DNA from 3 places in the Mesorhizobium sp. P160187 genome. Region 3 is predicted to be linked to each of the others. Evidence: predicted binding sites of a transcription regulator. Region 3 holds the regulator's gene; each other region holds the start of a gene.
The links. Region 3 encodes HrcA, which represses chaperone genes, less so after heat shock. Its sites were predicted from a motif close to GTTAGCACTCNCNNNNNGNGAGTGCTAAC; they were not measured.
Positions count from the first base shown of each region.

Region 1: the regulator HrcA is predicted to act here: its motif matches at 2,425-2,453, upstream of AC3CCE_RS27995 (co-chaperone GroES).
Region 2: the regulator HrcA is predicted to act here: its motif matches at 1,976-2,004, upstream of groES (co-chaperone GroES).

Region 1 covers NZ_JBYMDX010000005.1:692,261-696,863, reverse strand. Annotated here, with positions in the region: gene AC3CCE_RS28025 (ester cyclase) at 265-651, shown strand; gene AC3CCE_RS28020 (DUF3168 domain-containing protein) at 648-1,064, opposite strand; gene AC3CCE_RS28015 (hypothetical protein) at 1,282-1,491, shown strand; gene AC3CCE_RS28010 (hypothetical protein) at 1,523-1,690, shown strand; gene AC3CCE_RS28005 (DUF1488 family protein) at 1,733-1,999, opposite strand; gene AC3CCE_RS28000 (hypothetical protein) at 1,996-2,259, opposite strand; gene AC3CCE_RS27995 (co-chaperone GroES) at 2,506-2,868, shown strand; partial or broken gene groL (chaperonin GroEL) at 2,933-4,562, shown strand.
Region 2 covers NZ_JBYMDX010000002.1:273,375-277,977, reverse strand. Annotated here, with positions in the region: gene AC3CCE_RS02615 (adenosylmethionine--8-amino-7-oxononanoate transaminase) at 1-646, shown strand, start outside; gene AC3CCE_RS02610 (beta-ketoacyl-ACP synthase III) at 643-1,626, shown strand; gene groES (co-chaperone GroES) at 2,057-2,353, shown strand; gene groL (chaperonin GroEL) at 2,416-4,080, shown strand.
Region 3 covers NZ_JBYMDX010000003.1:1,845,046-1,849,648, reverse strand. Annotated here, with positions in the region: gene AC3CCE_RS12385 (PQQ-dependent sugar dehydrogenase) at 1-249, opposite strand, end outside; gene AC3CCE_RS12380 (hypothetical protein) at 359-559, opposite strand; gene hrcA (heat-inducible transcriptional repressor HrcA) at 596-1,681, opposite strand; gene rph (ribonuclease PH) at 1,838-2,554, shown strand; gene AC3CCE_RS12365 (VOC family protein) at 2,741-3,151, shown strand; gene rdgB (RdgB/HAM1 family non-canonical purine NTP pyrophosphatase) at 3,151-3,798, shown strand; gene hemW (radical SAM family heme chaperone HemW) at 3,798-4,603, shown strand, end outside.

The DNA.
Region 1 (4,603 bases), on a different contig from region 3:
AACTGTGCTGAACGTGAAATGAACGGTGAACGGGTGAAAATCCATCCCCGCAATACCCCCTGCGCGCGCAACGAATGAATGCGATCCTACCGCCCAGTCCCTCAGACCGGGCAATGGATTCATAACCGGAAAACCGGCTGCGCGGCTATGGTGTTTGCGCGAAGGTTCTCAATTCGCAGCCAGATTGGGAACAGGTCAAGGCGAGACCATTCTGAAGGGCCGCCCTAAATAGCGCGGGAAAACGCCAAATCATCGGAGTGCGCCATGACGGATAAAGACCTTGCCGACCTTTACCGGGGCTATATCGCTTGCCTGAATGCCCAGGACTGGGCGAAACTTGGAGACTTTGTCGGCGACGAGGTGCAGCACAATGACGAAATGCTCGGCCTGTCGGGTTATCGCCGTATGCTCGAAGGCGATTTCGAGGCGATTCCCGACCTCCGCTTCAACATCGAACTGCTGGTCTGCCAGCCACCGCGCGTGGCGGCGCGCCTGCATTTCGACTGTCATCCCAAGGGCGTGCTGTTCGGCCTGCCGGTGAACGGCAAGCGCGTGTCGTTCGCTGAGAATGTTTTCTACGAATTCGGAGAGGGTCGCATCCGCGAGGTGTGGTCAGTCATCGACAAGGCCGAGATCCAGGCGCAAATCTAGGTTGCTTCATCACTTTGCTCGGTGAGGGCGCGTATCCGCAGCACCCCGTGGTAGAGCGCCAGGTCCTCGTCGTAGCGGGCCTCGGCGAACTCCAAGGACAGGCGGGTCTGGTCGCGCGAGCCGGTGGCGAAAGCGGCGCCGTCAAGGCGCGCCCGGATGCTGTCCATAATCAGACGCGTCTCGGCCTCGCCTTGCGCCTTCGACCAGACATGCAGCGTGATGAGCTGGTCGTCATCATTGTCGGCGCCGGTGTCCAGATCGAATGCGCTGGTCCTGCCATAGGTCACATAAGGGAAGGCGGCACTGTCGGCCGCCTGCTCGCGCAACCCGGCGCCGCCGAGCAGCGCCGTCAGCGAGGCATCGCTCTTCAATCTCATGAACAAGGCTTGCAGCAAATCGCCGGGCGCCGTCATCGTCGTCTCCGTTCGCCTGTCACGCTTTGAACAACCTCAGTTTCGCGCGCAACCTAACCGCGTTGCACGGATTTCGCCAGATGACGATCCGCCTGATGGAAGGCGGCGAATCGGGCGGCATGGCCCTTTCACGGACCGGGTTCTATTTGGCATGCGGGGAGTTTCAAGAAGGGTGTTATGAGGAGCCCTGTTTTCTCCGGCAATTCGAGGTCATTTCATGCGAACGCCACCGCTGCTGCCGGCTTTTGGAAAGCTTGGCGTCAAGCCCCCGGTCGCGATTGCGGCAGCACCCGCCCTGTCGAAGAGAACCGTGGCCCTGCGCATGCGCGAGATACTTTCAATGCATGGCGGCCTGGCCTTGAAGCTGTCGGTGGTGGCCTGGACAATCCTGATCCTGGCGGCGGCATTTTTCATGTCAAGGGCCTGATGCCGATATGGCAAACCGCTACGCGTTGCGCATGGACGAGCCCGAGAGCTGGACTATCTTCGACATCTTCACCGGCCAGCCTGTCGAGCTTAAGCAACAGGTAATGGTGGCCATGAATTTGCGGGATGCGGAAGCGATGGCCGACCGCCTGAACAGCCGGGACGTCAAGCGGCGGGCAAAAGCCGACCGCAAGTCCTGACGCACGCTGATCTCAGCCGCTCTGATGCAAGACGAATGCGCGCTAGCCGAAATCCGCGGCTGTGAGCACATAAATGCTCTTGCGGGTGCGGGCGTAGGCCTTGCTGGCAATGTCATGGATGGAGCTGGACGCGGTGTCGAAGGCCGCCAGATAGGTGGCTTCCGCGGTCGCCGTCCCTGATGGCGCCTTCGAGAGGGCATCGGCGGCGACAGAGAAGGAAATCTGGAACATGCCGTCATGGCCGACAAAGCGGATGCGCTTGCCGGCCTCGTCATAGAAGCGGCTTGGATTGGGGAATGTCAGGCTCATGACGTGCCCCCCTTCGGCGCGGCGGCGGCTTTCTTGACGGTAGCCCGCTTCTTCTTCGGTGTCGGGTTCAAGGCTTCCGCGACGCGGTCGGCCTCTTCCTTGGCCAGGCGCAATTCCCTGAGCCTTGCCGTCTTGATCTCCCTGGCCCTCGCTTCGGACATGTAGTCGGAGGTTGCCTTGTTGCGCTCGGCCGTCTTCTTCTGCTTGTCCATGAAGCGGGCTTCAGCTTTTTCCATGATGCTCTGATTGCCTTCGGCCATCGCATAAATCTCCTCGTGCCTGAAATTGTGAAATCGAACTTACGATATAAATAGTCGCTCTGGCCTCGAAATTCAATTTTTCGAAATATCTAGGCGCCTCGCGACGTTTCGAACCCGGCAGACATCATAATACTTTTTAATATTTAATTTTGGCCACGAATAATTTTTGGCACTCCTATCTATCGAGTGCCAACACGCCTATAAGAACGGCGCGGTCGCCTATGCCGGCCCCAGAAAGAAGTTCTCATGAAGTTTCGGCCACTCCACGACCGCGTCGTCATCCGGCGCGCCGAAGGCGATGTCAAATCCAAGGGCGGCATCATCATTCCCGACAATGCCAAGGAAAAGCCGCAGGAAGGCGAAGTCATCGCCGTTGGGCCGGGCGCACGCGACGAAAACGGCGCGCTTGTTCCGCTCGACGTCAAGGCCGGCGACTTCATCCTGTTCGGCAAATGGTCGGGCACCGAGGTCAAGATCGACGGCGAGGACCTGCTGATCATGAAGGAAGCCGACATTATGGGCGTCATCGACAAGAGCGAGACGGCCGCTATCGGCAAGAGCGGGACGGTCGTCACCGAGAAGAGCGTCAAAGCCAAGAAGGCTGCCTGACCGGCCTGGCTTTGCCAGGCTCCGGCGAGCCGCTTGCTTCACCACACCAACGGGATTGAAAAAAATGTCTGCCAAGGAAATCAAATTCGCCACCGACGCGCGCGACCGCATGCTGCGCGGCGTCGAGATCCTCACCAATGCGGTGAAGGTCACGCTCGGCCCCAAGGGCCGCAACGTCATCATCGACAAGGCCTATGGCGCGCCGCGCATCACCAAGGACGGTGTGACGGTGGCCAAGGAAATCGAGCTTGCTGACAAGTTCGAGAACATGGGCGCGCAGATGGTGCGCGAAGTGGCTTCGAAGACCAACGACCTCGCCGGTGACGGCACCACCACCGCCACGGTGCTGGCCGCATCGATCCTGCGCGAAGGCGCCAAGCTGGTTGCCGCGGGCATGAACCCGATGGACCTCAAGCGTGGCATCGACCAGGCTGTCGCCGCCGTGGTCAAGGACATCAAGGCGAAGGCCAAGAAGGTCAAGTCGTCGGCCGAGATCGCGCAGGTCGGCACCATCGCCGCCAATGGCGATGCCAGCGTCGGCGCCATGATCGCCAAGGCGATGGACAAGGTCGGCAATGACGGCGTCATCACCGTCGAGGAGGCCAAGACCGCCGACACCGAACTCGACGTCGTCGAAGGCATGCAGTTCGACCGCGGCTATCTCTCACCCTATTTCGTCACTAATGCCGACAAGATGCGCGTCGAACTGGAAGAGCCTTACGTGCTCATCCACGAGAAGAAGCTCGGCAATCTGCAGGCGATGCTGCCGATCCTCGAAGCAGTGGTGCAGAGCGGCAGGCCGTTGCTGATCATCTCGGAAGACGTCGAAGGCGAAGCACTGGCGACGCTGGTCGTCAACAAGCTGCGCGGCGGCCTCAAGGTCGCGGCCGTCAAGGCGCCGGGCTTCGGCGATCGCCGCAAGGCGATGCTGGAAGACATCGCCGTGCTGACATCGGGCCAGATGATTTCCGAGGATCTCGGCATCAAGCTCGAAAACGTCACCATCGAGATGCTTGGCCGCGCCAAGCGCGTACTGATCGAGAAGGACACCACCACGATCATCGACGGCGCCGGCACCAAGGCGACCATCCAGGCGCGCATCGCGCAGATCAAGGGCCAGATCGAGGAGACCACGTCCGATTACGATAAGGAGAAGCTGCAGGAGCGGCTGGCCAAGCTCGCCGGCGGCGTCGCCGTGATCCGCGTCGGCGGCGTCACCGAGTTCTGAAGTGAAGGAAAAGAAGGACCGCATCGACGACGCGCTGAATGCGACGCGCGCGGCGGTGGAAGAAGGCATCGTGCCCGGCGGTGGCGTGGCGCTTCTGCGCGCCAGATCGGCGCTGGCCGGGCTGACTGGCGCCAATGACGATGTGACGGCAGGCATTTCGATCGTGCTCAGGGCACTCGAAGCGCCGATCCGCCAGATCGCCGAGAATTCCGGTGTCGAAGGCTCGATCGTCGTCGGCAGGCTGTCCGACAGCAAGGACCACAATCAGGGCTTTGATGCCCAGAACGAGGTCTATGTCGACATGATCAAGGCGGGCATCGTCGATCCGGCGAAAGTGGTGCGCACCGCACTGCAGGATGCCGGCTCGATTGCAGCGCTTCTGATCACCGCCGAAGCGATGATCACCGACGTTCCGGCCAAGGATGCGGCGCCTGCGGGCGGCGGTGGCGGCATGGGCGGCTACTGACCATCGCCCGAAAATTGCCCGCCTGGGAATCTGGGCGGGCA
Region 2 (4,603 bases), on a different contig from region 3:
GATGTATCCAGCATCGGTTCTGGCCGAATTGAAGAAGATCACTGAGGCCTCCGGCACGCTGCTGATCGCCGACGAGGTGATGACTGGCTGGGGACGCACCGGAACCATGTTCGCCTGCGAGCGGGCATCGATTTCTCCAGATATCCTGTGCACCTCCAAAGGGTTGACCGGCGGCACCATCCCGCTGGCCGTAACGCTTGTCACCGATGCCATCTTCCGGGCGCACTATTCCGAGGACCGGAAGAAGACGTTTTTCCATTCGAGCTCCTACACCGCCAATCCGATTGCCTGTGCGGCAGCACTCGCCAATGTCGAGATCTGGCGCGACGAGCCAGTGGCCGAGCGGATCACGGCCTTGAGCGTGATGCAGGCCGTCGGGCTGCAACGCTTTCGGGACAATCCATATTTTGCGGGCTGTCGAGCCACGGGAACGATCGCGGCGCTCGACCTGCGAACCGGTTCCGCAGGTTATCTCGCCGAGATTGGTCCGAAGCTGCGCGCTTTCTTCCTCGAGCGCGGCCTGCTTGTGCGCCCGCTCGGCAATGTCCTCTACCTTCTGCCACCCTATTGCATCGCAGACGACGAGCTCGAACGAGTCTATGACGCCATCGAGGAGGCCGGGGAACGCTTCGGGTCCAGGCCATGAGCAAGTCGTCGCGCATTCTCGGACTTGGCCATCACGTGCCTGGGCGCAAGGTGGCCAATGCCGAGATCGAGAGCAATCTCGGCCTCGAGCCGGGCTGGATCGAAAGGCGTACCGGAATCCGTTCGCGCTTCTGGGCAACGGACGAAGACACGCTGTCGGGTCTTGCCACCCGGGCTGGCGACATGGCGCTGGTGAACGCCGGTATTGCGCGCCACGACATCGGTCTGCTGTTGCTTGCCACCTCGACGCCCGACCATCTTCTGCCGCCCAGCGCGCCGCTGGTCGCACATAAGCTTGGCCTTGGCCGCGCAGGCGCGGTCGATCTGACCGGCGCCTGCGCTGGCTTCATCTATGCGCTCATGTTTGCGGACGGGTTCACCCGCCTGCATGGCAAACCAGCGCTGGTCATCGCCGCCAACATTCTCAGCCGCCGCATCAATCCAGCCGAGCGCGCGAGCTCAGTCTTGTTCGCCGATGCCGCCGGCGCCCTGGTGATCGGTCAGTGCGATGATGCTGATCGGGGCATTCTCGGTGCCTCGGTGGCTTCGGACGGCTCGCGCTACGGGCTGATCCAGATTCCCGCAGGAGGAAGCAACACGCCGTTCCATGGCGACCTCGACCTCGGGCAGACCCGGATGACGATGACCGACGGGCCCGAAATATTCGCAAAGGCCGTCGAGATGATGACCGATTGCTCGACAACCGCGCTAGCCGCTGCGGGAGTGCGGCCACACAATGTCGGCCGGTTTGTGCCGCATCAGGCCAATACTCGGATTTTCGGCGCGGTCGGAAGAAACCTCGGCATTGCTGACCAAGCAATTGTCAAGACGATTGCCGAATACGGCAACTCTTCGGCCGCGACGGTCCCGCTGTCGCTCTCGCTCGCCAACCAGATGAAGCCATTCCAGCCAGGAGAGAAAATCCTTCTGGCGGCGGCCGGTGCGGGTCTCAGCGGCGGCGCTCTCGTGGTTGGAATCTAGTCGGCCGGCTCACGCGCGCAGGACTGGTCATGAATGGCAATAGGTGCAACAGAACCAATGCCAAAATGGCCTTCTGAAGCTCGACATGACCAAGCTGACGCAGCACGACCCGTGCGAGCCTCTGGATGAATTCAAATGCAACACCCGTTGCACCAACCGTACCATCTGAATAAAGCTCAATTACAAAGGGTGAGCCGCCTCATATATGTCGGATACCCGACATTGTTCACATAAAAGGCTCGATGCTTACACGCTCTTTTCTGGCTGCTCTTTGCTGTCTTCTCTTTTCTCTTTGCTCTTTGCTCTTCCGTCTTGACTAGCAGGAGCCTGCGGCTTATCTCATTGCCGCGTTAGCACTCGCTTCGGCTGAGTGCTAGGCATGCTCCGGCAACGGAGCACCGTTCAACATCCGCACCAAGGAAATCCAAAAATGGCAAAGTCGAATTTCCGGCCGCTGCATGACCGCGTGGTCGTACGCCGGGTCGAATCCGAATCCAAGACCGCCGGCGGGATCATCATCCCGGATACGGCGAAGGAAAAGCCGCAGGAAGGGGAGATCATCGCCGTCGGTTCAGGTGCTCGCGACGAAGCCGGCAAGCTGGTCCCGCTGGACGTCAAGGCCGGCGACCGCATCCTGTTCGGCAAGTGGTCGGGCACCGAAGTCAAGCTCAATGGCGAAGACCTTCTGATCATGAAGGAATCCGACATTATGGGCATCATCGGCTGATTATCGGCCTCACCGTCAACTGAATTTCGGGCTTGATCGCAAGCCCCTGCCAGGAGCTAAAAATGGCTGCTAAAGACGTAAAATTCTCCCGCGATGCCCGCGAGCGCATGCTTCACGGCATCAACATCCTCGCCGACGCGGTGAAGGTCACGCTCGGTCCCAAGGGCCGCAACGTCGTCATCGACAAGTCGTTCGGCGCACCGCGCATCACCAAGGACGGCGTCACCGTCGCCAAGGAAATCGAACTTTCCGACAAGTTCGAAAACATGGGCGCGCAGATGATCCGCGAAGTTGCTTCGAAGACCAACGACATCGCCGGTGATGGCACCACGACCGCGACCGTCCTGGCGCAGTCGATCGTCCAGGAAGGTAACAAGGCGGTTGCCGCCGGCATGAACCCGATGGACCTGAAGCGCGGCATCGACCTGGCCGTGACCGAAGTCGTCGCGGCTCTCGGCAACGCTGCCAAGAAGATCAAGACCTCCGAGGAAGTTGCCCAGGTCGGCACGATCGCCGGCAATGGCGACGAGTCGGTCGGCAAGATGATCGCCGAAGCGATGCAGAAGGTCGGCAACGAAGGCGTCATCACGGTTGAAGAAGCCAAGACCGCCGAGACCGAGCTGGAAGTCGTCGAAGGCATGCAGTTCGACCGCGGCTATCTCTCGCCCTACTTCGTCACCAACGCCGACAAGATGGTTGCCGAGCTCGAGGACGTCTACATCCTCCTGCACGAGAAGAAGCTGTCCAACCTCCAGGCCATGCTGCCGGTTCTCGAAGCCGTCGTGCAGACCTCCAAGCCGCTGCTCATCATCTCGGAAGACGTCGAAGGCGAGGCTCTGGCCACGCTGGTCGTCAACAAGCTGCGTGGTGGCCTGAAGATCGCCGCCGTCAAGGCGCCGGGCTTCGGTGATCGCCGCAAGGCCATGCTGGAAGACATCGCCATCCTCACCGGTGGCCAGGTCATCTCGGAAGACCTCGGCATCAAGCTCGAGAATGTCGGCCTCAACATGCTCGGCCGCGCCAAGAAGGTGTCGATCTCCAAGGAGAACACCACCATCGTCGACGGCGCCGGCAAGAAGGACGAGATCCAGGGCCGCGTTGCCCAGATCAAGCAGCAGATCGAAGAGACCACGTCGGACTACGACAAGGAGAAGCTGCAGGAACGTCTGGCGAAGCTCGCCGGCGGCGTTGCGGTGATCCGCGTCGGCGGCGCGACGGAAGTCGAAGTCAAGGAAAAGAAGGACCGCGTCGATGACGCCCTCAACGCGACCCGTGCGGCCGTGGAAGAAGGCATCGTTGCAGGCGGCGGCGTCGCTCTCCTGCGCGCTTCGGCCAACATCAAGGTTGCCGGCGTCAATGCCGACCAGGCTGCCGGCATCAACATCGTTCGTCGTGCACTGCAGGCTCCGGCCCGTCAGATCGCTTCGAACGCAGGTGCTGAAGCTTCGATCGTCGCCGGCAAGATCCTCGACAACAAGGGCGCGACCTACGGCTACAACGCCCAGACCGGCGAGTATGGCGACATGATCGCCATGGGCATCGTCGACCCGGTCAAGGTCGTTCGCACCGCTCTCCAGGACGCGGCTTCGGTCGCCGGCCTGCTCGTCACCACCGAAGCCATGATCGCGGAGGCTCCCAAGAAGGAGTCGGCTGGCGGCGGCATGCCTGGCGGCATGGGCGGCGGCGGCATGGGCGGCATGGGCGGGATGGGCGGTATGGATTTTTAATCCAGCCCCTATCAACTCACAGCGGACAGGGCGGCAGCAATGCCGCCCTGTCCTTGTGTGCCGAACATGATCGACACCTTGTAGGTGCAGTCCCCGAGGATCTCTTTCGAACTTACGCACCAACGCAACAGGAGGAAAAACGCTCGGCCGATTTGGAGTTGAAGGATTTCGCTCAGCAGCGGAACAGTTGGGTAGGAACCAGGACAAAAGGTGGCCTCGACCTACAAATTTGCTGGCCTTCAGCGGTATGGATGTCTCTGAGGCGTCATCTGAGCAGGACGAGAAACGCGGCTGAGGCGATCCCTGCCGACGCCATGCTCGACCACGCGGCCCTTTCAGGCCAATAGCGGGCATGCAGCGTCAGCCATAGCAGCGCCAGCCCAGTCTCATAGATCTTGCCCTCGCGATAGTCGAGTCAAGATTTTGGCGCGCACGCCGCCGCAAATCCTGCGGCCGAGTGCCTATTGTGACGCAACCCAGCACCACGGGATAGGCGGCTCGTTCTATGGGGCAATAGATACTC
Region 3 (4,603 bases):
AAACCCAGGCAGCAGGACGGGCTTCGCGCCCTCGGGTCGATCGCCAAGGCCGGCGCTGTTGGAGGCGGATCCGGTGATGTTGGGCTTTTGCAGATCATCCGGCTTGATCAGCCGGCGCACACCTGGCTTGTCGGCCGTCCAGTCGCCGAAAGCGTCTTTGCCGGTCAGCAGCGGTTGATCGGCCTCCTGGGCGAAGGCGCTGGTGGCCAGAAGCAGGGCAAGCCCTGCCAAGCCGGCAATCCGGATCATGCTGTTCTCCTCGAACTCGCGCCGGTCGGCGCGTCATGCACAAGGGAGATATTGTGCGGCCGCCGCAAAAGAGAAGCGTGCGCGCGCGCAGATTCGACGAGAGAACCGCTCAACTTTCCTCTTCGACGTCGAGATCGTCGTCGAGACGCTTTTCCAATGCGACGAGATCTTCCGGCAGCGGCAAGCCCATGGCGCGCATTTCGCGCAGTTTTTCGCGCAGCTGCTCCTGGATTTCGTGCTCGTCCTCCGGCTGGTTGACCATTTCTTCGAGCAGCATGCTGATCTGGGCCTTGAACGATTCAAGCGCCATTCTGCGCCCTCCTTTACGGTGATCCCGGCTTCGGAATTATCTTAACATCCGGGTAATCAATTGGGCCGTGTAGTCGACCATCGGCACGATGCGGGCATAATTCAGCCTGGTCGGGCCGATGACACCGAGCGCGCCGACGACGCGGGCGTCCTTGTCGCGGTAGGGCGCCACGACCAGCGACGAGCCGGACAGCGAAAACAGCTTGTTTTCAGAGCCGATGAAGATCCGCACGCCGGGGCCGTCCTCGGCGAGGTCGAGCAGCTGGATCAGCCCGTCCTGCGTCTCCAGATCCTCGAACAGGTGGCGCAGCAATTCGATATCGGCCTGGGCGGTGACGTTTTCGAGCAAATTGGCGCGGCCGCGCACGATAAGGCGCGCCGGCAGGCCGCTATCGGCGCCGGCCCACACCGCCAGGCCTTTCTCGACCAGGTCCTGCGACAGCGTGTCCAGCGCTGCCCGGGTCTCGTCCTTGATGCGGGCGATCTCGATGCGCGCCTCGGCGAGCGTGCGGCCCCTGATATGGGCGTTGAGGAAGTTGGAGGCCTCGTGCAGCTGCGAGACGGTGATGCCGGCCGGCAGGTCGACGACGCGGTTCTCGACATCGCCATTCTGCGACACCATCACCGCCAGCGCCTTGGTCGGCTCGAGCTGGATGAACTCGATGTGCTTCAGCGCCACCTCGTTCTTGGTGGCGAGCACCAGGCCGGCGCCGCGCGACATGCCCGACAGCATCTGGCTGGCCTCGGTCAGCATGTGTTCCAGCGTCGCGCCCGAGCCGGAGGCGCGCACCTGCGCCTCGATGACCCGGCGTTCCTCGTCGGAGAGATCGCCAAGCTCCATGAAGGCATCGACGAAGAAGCGCAGGCCGGTCTGGGTCGGCAGGCGCCCGGCCGAGATGTGCGGGGCATAGATCAGGCCGAGATGTTCGAGGTCGCTCATCACATTGCGGATGGTGGCCGGCGACAGCGACGACGGCAGGATGCGCGACAGGCTGCGCGATCCCACAGGCTCACCGTCCTTCAAATAGGATTCGACGATGCGCCTAAAAATGTCGCGCGAACGCATGTCGAGCGATTGCAGCGCGGGCGCCAGCAGACTGGGTTCGGTGACTGCCTTGGTCATTCGAGCCAAAAACCTCCGGCTCAAGGATATAGACTTCCATCGCCCCCGCGCAACCCGGCGTCTGTGCCAGATCGCCCGGCCTTTTCCTTTGCGCCATGGGCTGCATGCGTCTACAAGCCGCCGACGCAACCCTAAAAAGAACAGAAAGAGGCCTCGATGCGCCCTTCCAAACGCCAAGCCGACGAAATGCGCGCCATCTCCTTCGAGCGCGGCGTGTCCAAACACGCCGAAGGCTCGTGCCTGGTGAAATTCGGCGACACGCATGTGTTGTGCACGGCAAGCCTGGAGGAAAAGGTGCCAGGCTGGATGCGCAATTCCGGCAAGGGCTGGGTGACGGGGGAATACGGCATGCTGCCGCGTTCGACCGGCGAGCGCATGCGCCGTGAAGCCTCGGCCGGCAAGCAAGGCGGCCGCACGCTGGAAATCCAGCGGCTGATCGGCCGCTCCTTGCGCGCCGTTGTCGACCTGCAGGCGCTGGGCGAACAGCAGATCACCGTCGACTGCGACGTCATCCAGGCCGATGGCGGCACCCGCACGGCCTCGATCACCGGCGGCTGGGTGGCGCTCTACGATTGCCTGCGCTGGATGGAAGCGCGGCAGATGGCCAGTGTTGCCAAGGTGCTGAAGGACCATGTCGCGGCAATTTCCTGCGGCATCCATGACGGCCAGCCGGTCATCGACCTCGACTATATCGAGGATTCATCTGCCGGCACCGACGCCAATTTCGTCATGACCGGCAAGGGCGGCATCGTCGAGATCCAGGGCACCGCCGAGGGCGAGCCTTTCTCGGAAGGGCAGTTCGCGGAGCTGATGGGCCTTGCCAAGAAGGGCATTCAGCGGCTGGTGAGCTTGCAGCAGATGGCTGTGGCCTGACTTTACTGCGATGACGTGGGCGATCCTTCACACCCCCCTCTGGCCTGCCGGCCATCTCCCCCGCAAGGGGGGAGATCAGAGGTCGCTACCGTTTTCGCCAACCATCAACGTTGAGACGCCGCCAGCGGAACTGCCAATCTCCCCCCTTGCGGGGGAGATGCCCGGCAGGGCAGAGGGGGGCGCCTCGTGACGCCCTCCGCTATTCTTGAGTCAGCGCTTTACGTCACGGATCTCGCCGCTGCCGAAGCCTTCTACTCCAATGTCCTCGGCCTCCCTCTCCTCGGCAAGGTCGACGGCCGCCATCTCTTCTTCCGCTGCGGCCCGGGCGTACTGCTCATCTTCAACGCCGAAGCCACCAAAATCCCGCCGGCGCCGGATGCGCGGCTGAAAGTGCCGCCGCATGGCACGGTCGGGCAGGGCCATCTCTGCTTTGCCGCAAGTGCGGATGAACTCGCGCGCTGGAAGGCGCAGCTTGAGGCGAAAAACATCGCTATCGAAAGCGAATTCGAATGGCCGCAGGGCGGGCGTTCGATCTACATACGCGACCCCTCGGGCAATTCGATCGAATTCGCCGAGCCAAGGATCTGGGGCCTTTGATGCATTCTCTCGATGGAAAGAAGATCGTCGTTGCCAGCCACAATGAAGGCAAGCTGCGCGAATTCGCCGATTTGATGGGTCCGTTCGGCTTCGAGGCGAAGTCGGCCAAGGACTACGGCCTGCCGGAACCGGAGGAGACCGGCACCACCTTCGAGGAAAACGCCTACATCAAGGCCTTCGCCGCGGCTAAGGCGACCGGCCTGCCGGCGCTGTCGGACGATTCGGGCCTGTGCGTCGACGCGCTCGACGGCGCTCCCGGCGTCTACACCGCCAATTGGGCCGAAGCTCCCGACGGCAGCCGCGACTTCGGCATGGCCATGCAGCGCACCGAAGTGGCCTTGCAGGAGGTCGGCGCCGCCGAGCCAGCGCAGCGCAAGGGGCGGTTCGTCGCCGTCATCTGCTTGGCCTTCCCCGATGGCGAGGCTGAATATTATCGCGGCGAGGCTGAGGGAACGCTGGTGTGGCCGCCGCGCGGCGAACTGGGCTTTGGCTACGACCCGGTGTTTTTGCCCGACGGTTTCGACAAGACGTTCGGCGAGATGAGCGCTGAGGAAAAGCATGGCTGGAAGCCCGGCCAGGCAACGGCGCTTTCGCACCGCGCCCGCGCCTTCCAGAAATTCGCCCGCGCCAGGTTAGGCTCAGCCTGATGTCGCTGGACCGCAGCCCGGGGTTCGGCGTCTATATCCACTGGCCGTTCTGCGCGGCCAAATGCCCGTATTGCGACTTCAACAGCCATGTCCGCCACCAGCCGGTCGACCAGGAGCGCTTTGCCCGCGCCTTCGAGACCGAGCTGAAGACGATGCGCGAGCGGACCGGGGCGCGCGAAGTGACCAGCATCTTTCTCGGCGGCGGCACACCGTCGCTGATGCAGCCGCAAACGGTGGCGGCGGTGCTGGACGCCGTGGCGAAGAACTGGACGGTGCCCGACGGCATCGAGGTGACGCTGGAAGCCAATCCATCTTCGGTAGAGGCCGAGCGCTTTCGCGGCTACCGCGCGGCCGGCGTCAACCGCGTGTCGCTCGGCGTGCAGGCGCTGAACGACAAGGATCTGCGCTTCCTCGGCCGGCTGCACAATGTCGACGAGGCGCTGCATGCAATTGGCCTGGCACGGGACATATTCCCAAGACTCTCCTTCGACCTGATCTACGCCCGCCCCGGCCAGACGCTGGACGACTGGCAGGCGGAGCTCGAACAGGCGATCGGCCATGCCGCCGACCATCTGTCGCTCTACCAGCTGACCATCGAGGAAGGCACGCCGTTCCATGCGCTGCATGCGGCGCACAAGTTTACCGTTCCCGACAATGATCGGGCCGCCGATCTCTATGCGCTGACTCAGGAGGTCACCGCGGCGCATGGCCTGCCGGCCTATGAGATTTCCAACCACGCCAGGCCGGGCGCCGAGAGCCGGCACAATCTGACCTATTGGCGGTATGGCGAATATGTCGGCGTCGG